Regions from separate parts of the Bacillus salitolerans genome, predicted to be linked through region 1. Evidence: riboswitches for the same ligand, from Rfam matches in the RefSeq annotation. Region 1 holds a riboswitch; each other region holds the start of a gene.
What was found. Region 1 has a riboswitch for cyclic di-GMP ahead of ACFSCX_RS10370 (S-layer homology domain-containing protein). Riboswitches for the same ligand answer to the same signal wherever they lie in the genome.
Positions count from the first base shown of each region.

Region 2: it holds a riboswitch for cyclic di-GMP, as region 1 does, so the genes downstream of both, ACFSCX_RS01615 (DUF192 domain-containing protein) here and ACFSCX_RS10370 (S-layer homology domain-containing protein) in region 1, are expected to answer to the same signal.
Region 3: it holds a riboswitch for cyclic di-GMP, as region 1 does, so the genes downstream of both, ACFSCX_RS23950 (hypothetical protein) here and ACFSCX_RS10370 (S-layer homology domain-containing protein) in region 1, are expected to answer to the same signal.

Region 1 is NZ_JBHUEM010000014.1:50,991-54,099, forward strand. Features, by position in the region: gene ACFSCX_RS10370 (S-layer homology domain-containing protein) at 1-1,162, opposite strand, end outside; cyclic di-GMP riboswitch class I at 1,252-1,334, opposite strand; gene ACFSCX_RS10375 (YwpF-like family protein) at 1,505-1,942, shown strand; gene ACFSCX_RS10380 (SHOCT domain-containing protein) at 2,238-2,585, opposite strand; gene ACFSCX_RS10385 (amino acid ABC transporter ATP-binding protein) at 2,726-3,109, opposite strand, start outside.
Region 2 is NZ_JBHUEM010000003.1:13,064-16,172, reverse strand. Features, by position in the region: gene ACFSCX_RS01640 (TadE/TadG family type IV pilus assembly protein) at 1-79, opposite strand, end outside; gene ACFSCX_RS01635 (A24 family peptidase) at 73-591, opposite strand; gene ACFSCX_RS01630 (Flp family type IVb pilin) at 1,019-1,195, opposite strand; gene ACFSCX_RS01625 (Flp family type IVb pilin) at 1,247-1,426, opposite strand; gene ACFSCX_RS01620 (Flp family type IVb pilin) at 1,452-1,622, opposite strand; gene ACFSCX_RS01615 (DUF192 domain-containing protein) at 1,640-1,984, opposite strand; cyclic di-GMP riboswitch class I at 2,072-2,163, opposite strand; gene ACFSCX_RS01610 (aspartyl-phosphate phosphatase Spo0E family protein) at 2,578-2,712, shown strand; gene ACFSCX_RS01605 (spore germination protein) at 2,869-3,090, shown strand; gene ACFSCX_RS01600 (spore germination protein GerPB) at 3,103-3,109, shown strand, end outside.
Region 3 is NZ_JBHUEM010000055.1:131,693-134,801, forward strand. Features, by position in the region: gene ACFSCX_RS23940 (TetR/AcrR family transcriptional regulator) at 1-238, shown strand, start outside; gene ACFSCX_RS23945 (hypothetical protein) at 326-1,207, shown strand; cyclic di-GMP riboswitch class I at 1,349-1,432, shown strand; gene ACFSCX_RS23950 (hypothetical protein) at 1,500-2,084, shown strand; gene ACFSCX_RS23955 (SH3 domain-containing protein) at 2,084-3,109, shown strand, end outside.

The sequences.
Region 1 (3,109 bases):
CTAATGCTTCTTCACCTTTTAGTTCTAGTTCCTCTGCTTCAATTTTTGCTTCTACTTTACCTTTTGAATTCTTATATTTAACTTCTACTTCCCCATCATTTTCGAATTCGATTTCAACCTTTAGCTCTTGAATACCAAGCGGAGCATTTAATGCTGTTTCTACTTGCTCCTTTGTTAAAATAGACGCTTCTAGTACTTTTCCATCCTCGACATAAAACTGGATGGGATCACCCACAACTAATTGATCTGCTGAAAGGAATTTCCCTTCATATGAAACAAGAAGCTTAGCATCTACCGAGTATGATAATGTTTCACCTGTTGAAATCTCAACCGTAAGTTCCAAGGCTGCTTCCGCTTCTGTTATTTCCGTTACTACTCCTTGAATCGTAGTAGCACCATTTTCTTCTAGTAAACTAGTAGATGTGCGGTCTAAGACAGCAGCCATTTGGGCACGTGTAATGTTCTTATTCGGTTGGAATAATCCCGCCTCTGTCCCTGTAAAAATACCGTACTCCACCGCTACATTAACATAACCAATCGAAGCAGCTGGAATTTCTTTCACATCTTTAAAATTTGGGATATCTGTCATAGACTGAAGTGCTTGCTCTTCTAATCCCAATGCACGTACTAAAATAGTAGATATCCATACACGTGAAGCAGGTTTATTTGGGTCTACCTTATCCTCTGAAGCATCAAATAACCCGTTTTCTAACGCAACAATGATGTAGCCTTTTGCTTCAGGATTTTTTTCAAAATAGACCGCGTCTTTAAACGCTAATATTGTTTCAGATGATGCTGCCGCTACCGCTTCTTCCTCAAGACCAAGTAAGCGCACAGCTGTAATAATGGACTGCATTCTCGTTACAGGCTTATTCGGCTGGAATGTACCATCACCATATCCGTTAAAAATCCCTTTAACCTTCATACGACCAATCGATTCTTTTACCCATTCCAGGCTTTTCGTATCCTCAAATTCTACTTCTACCGTTTCTCTTTCTTCTGCTTCAGTAGTTTCTTCCGATGTACTAGATTCTTCTGATTCTACTGGCTCTTCTGGAGAAACTGGTTCTTGTGGTGTTGTGCTCTCTTCAGCTAATGCAGGTGTTACTGTTCCGAACGTTAATAGCATTGCTAAGCATAAAAAAGGTAATTTCTTCATCATAACGTAACCTCCTATAAAGTTTTGTTAATTTCCATCTGAACATAAAAAACCACCTGGTTAAGGGTGGCTGGTATCCGATCCACACCTTCTTCGGCAACCCGGCGACCATGGCAAATGCTGTAGGCCCGTGGCTTTGCGTCCTCAGCTTTCACTGAGTTTGCGATTAACGGAAGATGAAAATTAACTTATACCCATTCTATCAGATGGAATACATCGTTAACATATGTAAAAATAACTAATTTTTTGTCGAAATTTAGGGGATTTTAAGAACCTGAGTCAACAATTACAGCAGATGGAAAAACATGCTATAATGGTAAAAATGACCTGAGAGAAGGAGGAGCTATGAAAACTTTTAAATTAGTTTCCTTAAAAATTTCACACCCTACCGATGAAGTGAAAGCTCAAGAAATTCATTTACTAGATGGACTTGTTATAAATAAAGAAGACGAAGAAAGACGCTGGTTAATAGAGATCTACGTAGATAAAAGTTACGAGGAACTCTTCTCTACCCTTCAAAGTGCAGATCAAGAAGTAAAGATAGAGGCAACGATTTCACGTAAAGATAACGACCCTGCGACCTTTATCACGACCGTTCGATCAATTAATATGATGGAAGAAAACATGAGTATCCTTTTAAACGCTGTTTTAGTTGGGAAGGCAGATATTTCAGAAGGTGTCCTAACCGATTTAATTGAAGAAGGCTTCCATGGGAATGACCTGTTACAGGAGTTCAAAAAACGCGTTTCTGATAAGAAAACCATTGGTGTACAAACTAAGTAAGGAGTGGGCTATCCACTCCTTTTTATTTTTTTTAGAAAGTAAAAAAGTTTTCAGCAAGAGAATGGACTAGTGACTTGGAATCCAGCTCCAGCACCCAGCCACTTGAGATCAAATAACCCTTAATGAGTAAGAGGGAAAAGCACCCTTTTTCTCATTTAGGAACATTTGCTCTGCCTTAGGCTAAACGGAGCACTTGCACCTTTTGTTTTATCCCTTTAGAATACACCGTTACCAAAGAATGGATAAACTTATTCATCCATTTACTTAAACGCTATTCATTAAGGGACTAATGTATTTACCATTTATTTAATAACTCTTCTTTCTTTCGAGTGTATTCTTCCTCACTAATTATGTTATCTTCCATTAAACGATGTAGTTTGCGAATATCTGCTTCAATATCTTCGGATGTTGTTTTCGTGTTGTTATGTGCTCCAACGTCTACCTGGTAGGATGATACACCTTCTTTAGAAAAAACGTTAACTGCATGATAAATAGTAATAGTAGCTGCCACTAAAGTCCATATTATTCCAAAAATTCCAACTGAAATAAATTGAAAAACCCCGATACATACAAAAATAATACCAATAACCATTCCTAGAACTGAAGAGCTTTTGCTTGGTTTAACACGGTATTGTGGAAACATCCATTGTTAGCCTCCCTCATACTTATAGTAATCTCTAACTGTTTTATTGTATTACTTTTACGTTCAAATCAAAAATTAGTTTCAATTTAAAAGACTTTAAGAGCAAACAAAGAAAGAGCAAGGAATTCCCTTACTCTTTTTTACAATACTTTACTTAAAAACACTTTTGTTCGATTGTTCTGAGGGTTTCCGAATAGTTCTTCTGGTATATTCTGCTCGACAATATAGCCGCCATCCATGAATAGGACTCTGTCCCCTACCTCTTTCGCAAAACCCATCTCATGGGTAACCACGACCATCGTCATACCTTCTTTAGCGAGCTGCTTCATTACCTCTAAAACTTCCCCAACTACCTCTGGGTCAAGGGATGAAGTAGGTTCATCAAATAACATTATTTTTGGATTCATGGCTAATGCTCTTGCAATGGCAACTCTCTGTTTTTGACCACCTGATAGCTCTCCTGGGTAGGAATTTGCTTTTTCTCGTAAGCCTACTTTATCGAGTAAAGCATAAGCGTGTTTCTG
Region 2 (3,109 bases), on a different contig from region 1:
TACCTACTATAAGAAGCAATAATATGGGTAACACTAGTGCGGTTTCTACTAATGATTGGCCCTTTTCGTTTCTTACCATAAAAGCACCCACTCTCTATTAAGTAAGCTTATGATGGCTCCTCCTACTATTGCCACTCCATATGGATAAGTGGTTTTTAACCCATCTTTGTCAATCATTAATGGGATTTTCATTCCCATCTTAATACAGGCTGCTGAAAACAGAATGGACTTTATTCTCTTTATAGCCCCTTTTCTAAATAAGAGGATCAATACGCCCATGACTCCGCCTATAATGGCCATAAAGATGGCTGTTGTTAGCACAAACATGACTCCCTTTAACGCTCCAATAAGTGCTAACAGCTTCACATCTCCAGCACCCATTCCCCCCATAAAGTAAGGGATTAACAGAATCATAAATCCCACAACAAAGCCAGTAACACTAAACCATAGTCCAGATAAACCATCCATCCAAGCATTGGAACCAATGGCTACTACTAGAGCTGGAAAAATGACGATATTATATATTTTCCTTTCTCTTAAGTCAGTAAATAGACAAATGGTTAATATGATGAGCATAGTAAAATTAATCATTTTATCACTACCTCTATTAAACTGTTAGAACAAAAGCTCAGGGCGCCCCGTTTAGCCTAAGGCAGAAATGTTCCTAAATGTGAAAAAGGGTGCTTTTCCCTTTTTATTCATTTAAGGTTATTTGACCTTGTAGCTAGGTGCTGGATCTGGATTCCAAGTGACTAGCCCATTCTCTTGCTGAAAAACTTTTATACTTTCTTAATAATTTTGAAAAACTTGGCTAGCGACCAGTCCTTCGACGCCAGCGTTCGCCTATTTTTTTTTATGCAGTTTCCTATTTGTAACGCAATAATAAATACGCAGTTCTTTAACTACATGAAAAATTTAATACTTTCCTATGAGCTAAAAAGAGCCCCACGTTTTGAAAACGTATGGGGCATATACTATTAGTTGATATAAAATAAGTATTAAGGCTATAACTGATAAATTACTGACCTTCACGATTTAATACAGCATTTGATACTGTTTCAAACATAGCTGTAATTTCATCACGTAACGCTACTAATGCACCAACAGCTGCTACGGCGATAACACCTAGTACCAATCCGTACTCTGTCATCCCTTGCCCTTTTTCTTCTTTTATTAGCCCTTTTAGTTTGTTCATTATTAATCTCTCCCTCTTCATTTTTTATATAACAAAATTACTTGAATAGAATTATTGACCTTCACGATTTAATACAGCATTTGATACTGTTTCAAACATATTTGTTATTTCATCACGTAAAGCGATTAAGGCTCCAACTGCCGCTACCGCGATAACACCTAATACTAAACCGTACTCTGTCATCCCTTGTCCTTTTTCTTCTAAAAATAATCCTTTTAGTTTGTTCATCATGATCTCTCCCTCTTCATTTATTTGATTATTCCCTACTTAATAGTATGGCGAGAGCATTTTCAAACATTGCTGTAATTGCATCACCAAGTATATTGAACAACCCGATTACTGCAATTGAAACTAGTCCCAATACTAACCCATACTCGGTTAGTCCTTGCCCATTCTCTTTTAGACTTAAGTCTATTAATTTCTTCAACATACAACCTCCTTGAATTACACTTCAAATGAAAGGACATCTCCTACTTTTAAACCAGTAGATGCAACCGTTCCTTCAGGTAATTCAATGACTGACTTTGCTTTCCGATACACTTTCGTGACTTTTCTCGGTTGCATCGATTCAACAATACCTACAACCTTCTGGTTATCATCCATAAATAATACGTCAATGTTGTAATTCATGAAGTACGTATGAACCGATTGGCAGGGCATGATGTGAAGTGCACAGCCTGAAGGGAGTTCACTAGAAAACATTAGCCCTTTTAATCGTGTGAAAAATGTATTTGCTTGTCCGATCTGATTAGCTAACTCGAGCTTCGTTTTCAGGTTGATGAGCTTCACCCGCCTTTTCACCTCCTTGTAATTAAAATAGCCCCACCTTTACCGAAAGTGGGGTTTTAGCTATAAAAAATGAAACGCCCCTATTCTTTCGGTAACTGGCTGGCGTAGTGTGTTTTTATCACACCTTAGCCCCTTTAGCTTTGCGTCACTGATTTTCATCAGCTTTGCCTTTATCGAGAATCAGCGTTTATGCTTCTGACTGATCTCTTGTAACTATCATAGGAGATATAACGGAAAAGACATATCCATCATAGAGCTTATTTTCCTCCTGCTAAATTATTGGTCTTTTGTCACATTTCGTTAAAAAAGATAAAGAAAATTGCAAAAGAAGCTTCATTTAATACCAATTGTTGGCTTTTTGTAGTCCATGAAAACTAGTTAACTGACAGAATTATTAGAATTCTGCAAATTACTGAGCTAATTCGTGACCATTCAACTATTTATTTTGTAGAAATATGCTATGTTTTGTAACTTTAGCACTTCTTTTATCGAAACTATTCCTTTTCTTTTCATAGTTTGTATAATTATTCTGTACATCTTATTACATATTAATTGTATGGATTCGATGATTTCTAGATAGTAGGAGAAGAAAAATGCTTGAAGTGATGATTGAGGAAAAAAGAAAGAAAATGATTTTCTTAGCCCTGGAATTTGGGCTTACAGCAGAAGAAACCGTAATTTGTAGCCAAGAATTAGATGAATTAATCAATAAAAAACTAGGCATCTAACTAATATATACGGAATTTTACAACTAGAACATGTAAGACTTGTCAGATAGACGAGTCTTTTTTATTTTTCTAAAGATTTTACTGTGACTTCGTGAACATTCCCAGGCATTTATCCATATTATACTGCATGTAATCTATTGAAAAAGGATGTTTTTAATGCCTGCTATTGTCGGTGCAGTAAAAGTTATTAGTATAGGGGCCTCGAGTGTCTTCAATATTGGTGATGTATTTATGATGACACCAAATTCTACAGCAAAAACCTTTTCCGGGGCAGGATCCTTTAATACTGGTGATGGTCTGCGGGTTTATAATAATCAGAGTTCAACGAATACAGATGATAATGATGCCGTTGATCAACCTATTGTAGATTTCAATTAGGAGGGACCTGTGATGAATT
Region 3 (3,109 bases), on a different contig from region 1:
ACACCGAGAAGAAGTGCTCATGGTCATGCAAGCACATACAATATCAGAGCCAGGGATTCGTGAACATGTCCAGAGCATTCATCGCATCATGTTTGAATCATTGACATTGAAATTTGAGAAAGCGGGAATTCCGAATGCAAAAGGTACAGCAGCTCAATTTATTGGAACAGGCCTATTAATAACACTTGCTGAGGTATTGAATTTGCCAGAAATGATCCCTGGTGGAGATGGTTGTTAAAAAAGAGAAAAGTAAATGTTCTCTTTTTTTACACAGTTATTTATTGATTAATAAATAAATAAATAAAATAGAAAGAAGGGAAAAATCATGGAGAATAGTCAAAAGCAGCGCATTCAATTATTTGAAGGAGAAAGGTCACTGGTTATGGTAGGGCTCATTGGGTTTATCCTATCATTAAGTATTGCAATCTTTATCTTTTTTCAAGGTGCAGTTATTTTACCTGAAGGCAATATGAAGGATGCCTTTTCTTTTAATGCAGCAATCGGCATTTTCATCCTATCGATAGCGGCGGTTCTGCCCTTTGCGGGTTTTACGGAGAGAAAGCGAAAGATTATTCGGTGGTCTTTTATTGTCTCAAGTATATATGGTTATGCCATTGAAACCATACAGAACTTTAGAGGTCTGGATCCTCGATTTTCTCGGATGGGTACTGTTGTGGATGCGATAGGTGGAATGGTATTTGGAGTTATGTCTTTAGTACTTGTTATGTTGGCAATCTGGCTGACAATTCGCTTTTTACGGATGAAGCCTCCTTATGAACGTCCATTGCTTCTACTAGGAATTCGGTATGCATTTGTATCTGTCGTCGTGGCCAATATGGCTGGAATCTGGATGATTTTACTTCAAGATCGCTTTACAGGGGAAGCAGGTAACCTTATTGTCCTACATGGAATTGGCTTTCATGCACTTCAGACGTTGATTATCCCGGCGTGGTTAATAGAAAAAACAAATGTGAAAAACAGCATTAAGAAAGGACTTGTCCATATAGGCAGTATCGCTTGGATGTTGATGATTATATTGATAGGGATCCAAACTGGATTTGGCCGATCTGTATTTGAGTTCACGGCATTCCCAGTTTTAGGAGGGCTGTTTTTACTAGTCTGGTTTGGGACAGTTATCCTTACAGTTTCTTTATTCCTCAAAAATAGAAGAGCTCAATCACTGCAACGGGATTCACTATCTTTGTAGGCGTGAAAAGAGTGGGGGCGTTACGTGAAAAATAGAGAGAGTTCAATAGACTTTGAAAGAAAAGGTTAATTTTCAAAGTCTATTGTATTGCTAGTGAAAAAGTACTATGATAGTTTTATAGGTATTAATGACTACTAATTACATATCAAAGGGCAAACTTCTTGAAAAAGTGGGACGCAAAACTATAGGGGCTTACGCTACCAAGCATGCCAGCCAGTTGCAAACAATTTTATCGATAGACGCCTTTTTGATGTGGCGTTTTTTTTTAATTTTCTAGATAGAGGTGACGTCAATGGGAAGTACAGAAGAGTTAATGAACGGGTTATTTGGTACAATCGAACAGGTGAATGAACGGATGAAGACGGTTCATTCACACCCGAATTTTTCGGGCGGCGTTGATTTTAGAACCTCCAATGGTGAGGTTGTGGCGTCTACGAGGCCGGGTGCTGGTGGAGATACGATTGTAGAGGCTGATGGGGAAGTGGTCGGTCATATCCGTGACAATGTAACAGGCGGACATACGTTTGACATGGGGATGGGACACGCGATTAATTCGTCTCCTAACATTCATGGCGGGATGAACTATCATGATAATGTTGAAGGGTTTATTGGTTACACAAAGCCGACCTTTGATGGAATGGGCTATTATTCTCCGACGCATGAACAAATGCTCACCATGTCAAACGATTCGTTAGTGGGAGGCGTGATGATTACGTCTACACCTGCTATTGCGATACCTGATCCATTAGCTGATTACGGTACGGCTCTTGACACACTTGATATTACGAATTCTGTCTTAGATGCTGGATCTATTGGAGAATCGCTAGAGCTTAGTGAAGGGTTAGAATTCTTTAACATGATTGCGGATTGGTTGTAATGGGACAAGCTCAGCTAACAACAAATGTGTTTCTACATCCAAAGCAGCAATATGAAAAAATCCAGCGAGAATTACAGATTCATTTACTACCGGAAGTGGCGGAAGAAGTAGAGGCCTACGTTCAGCATAAATGTGAAGAGCAGTTCCAGGTGATTCATGGCACGTTATCTGCCAGATATGATGCACTTCGAAAATATGTATATGAGCCATTGCAAAAGGTTGAATCAAAGGAAGAGTTCCACGAATGTATTCGTCAGTTTTTTACATACACGAATGTCACAGATGTGATTGAAGAGCTGAAGGAGCTTTTTATCTTAGATCATCTTCAAGAGGATTATGAAAGCTTCTTAGAGGGGATGTCCAAAAACGAATACGGTAAAATCTTTCAGCACCTTTCATTTGACCGGAGCATTTTCGTTTTTTTACAGCAAGGGTTATTGTCTGATTTAGATCAGCTCAGTGACCAATTGACCGAATATGCCCTCGCCGTAAAAGCGTATAGCGAACTTCTTCAAAAAATGAAGTCTCAAGCAGCAGGGAGGACCTTTGCGAAAATTGGAGCCTCTATTTTCGGATCTCTCATTGCTGGACCATTTGGTGCCTTTGCCGCACGCGGGATGATGAGTTCATTTTATGATGAGAATTCAAGGATTGGCCAAGCGATGGAAGAAGTCGATGAAGCGTGGAATGCCTATACCGATTCGTTAATTGCATTCTTAAATGATTTTGAGGTAAAGTACCGTCATGTCATGATGGCGATGTACGGAGGTGTCATGCTAAAGGCGAATCACCATTTTACTTCATACAAAATGGAGTTCTCTGCGTTAGCGACATTAAGTCAAAACTATGAGCTTTGTCTTGTGAAGGATGAAGAGGCCAAAACGGTAAAGTGGGCGAATGAAACAATCTCCACAATTCAAGCTCTGTTCAATCAAAAGGAATACACGAAGGCATTACAAATAGCTGATCCATTCTTCCATTATGTGAATCAAAGCCCAGTGTTGGGCCGAACGATAGTAAAGGAA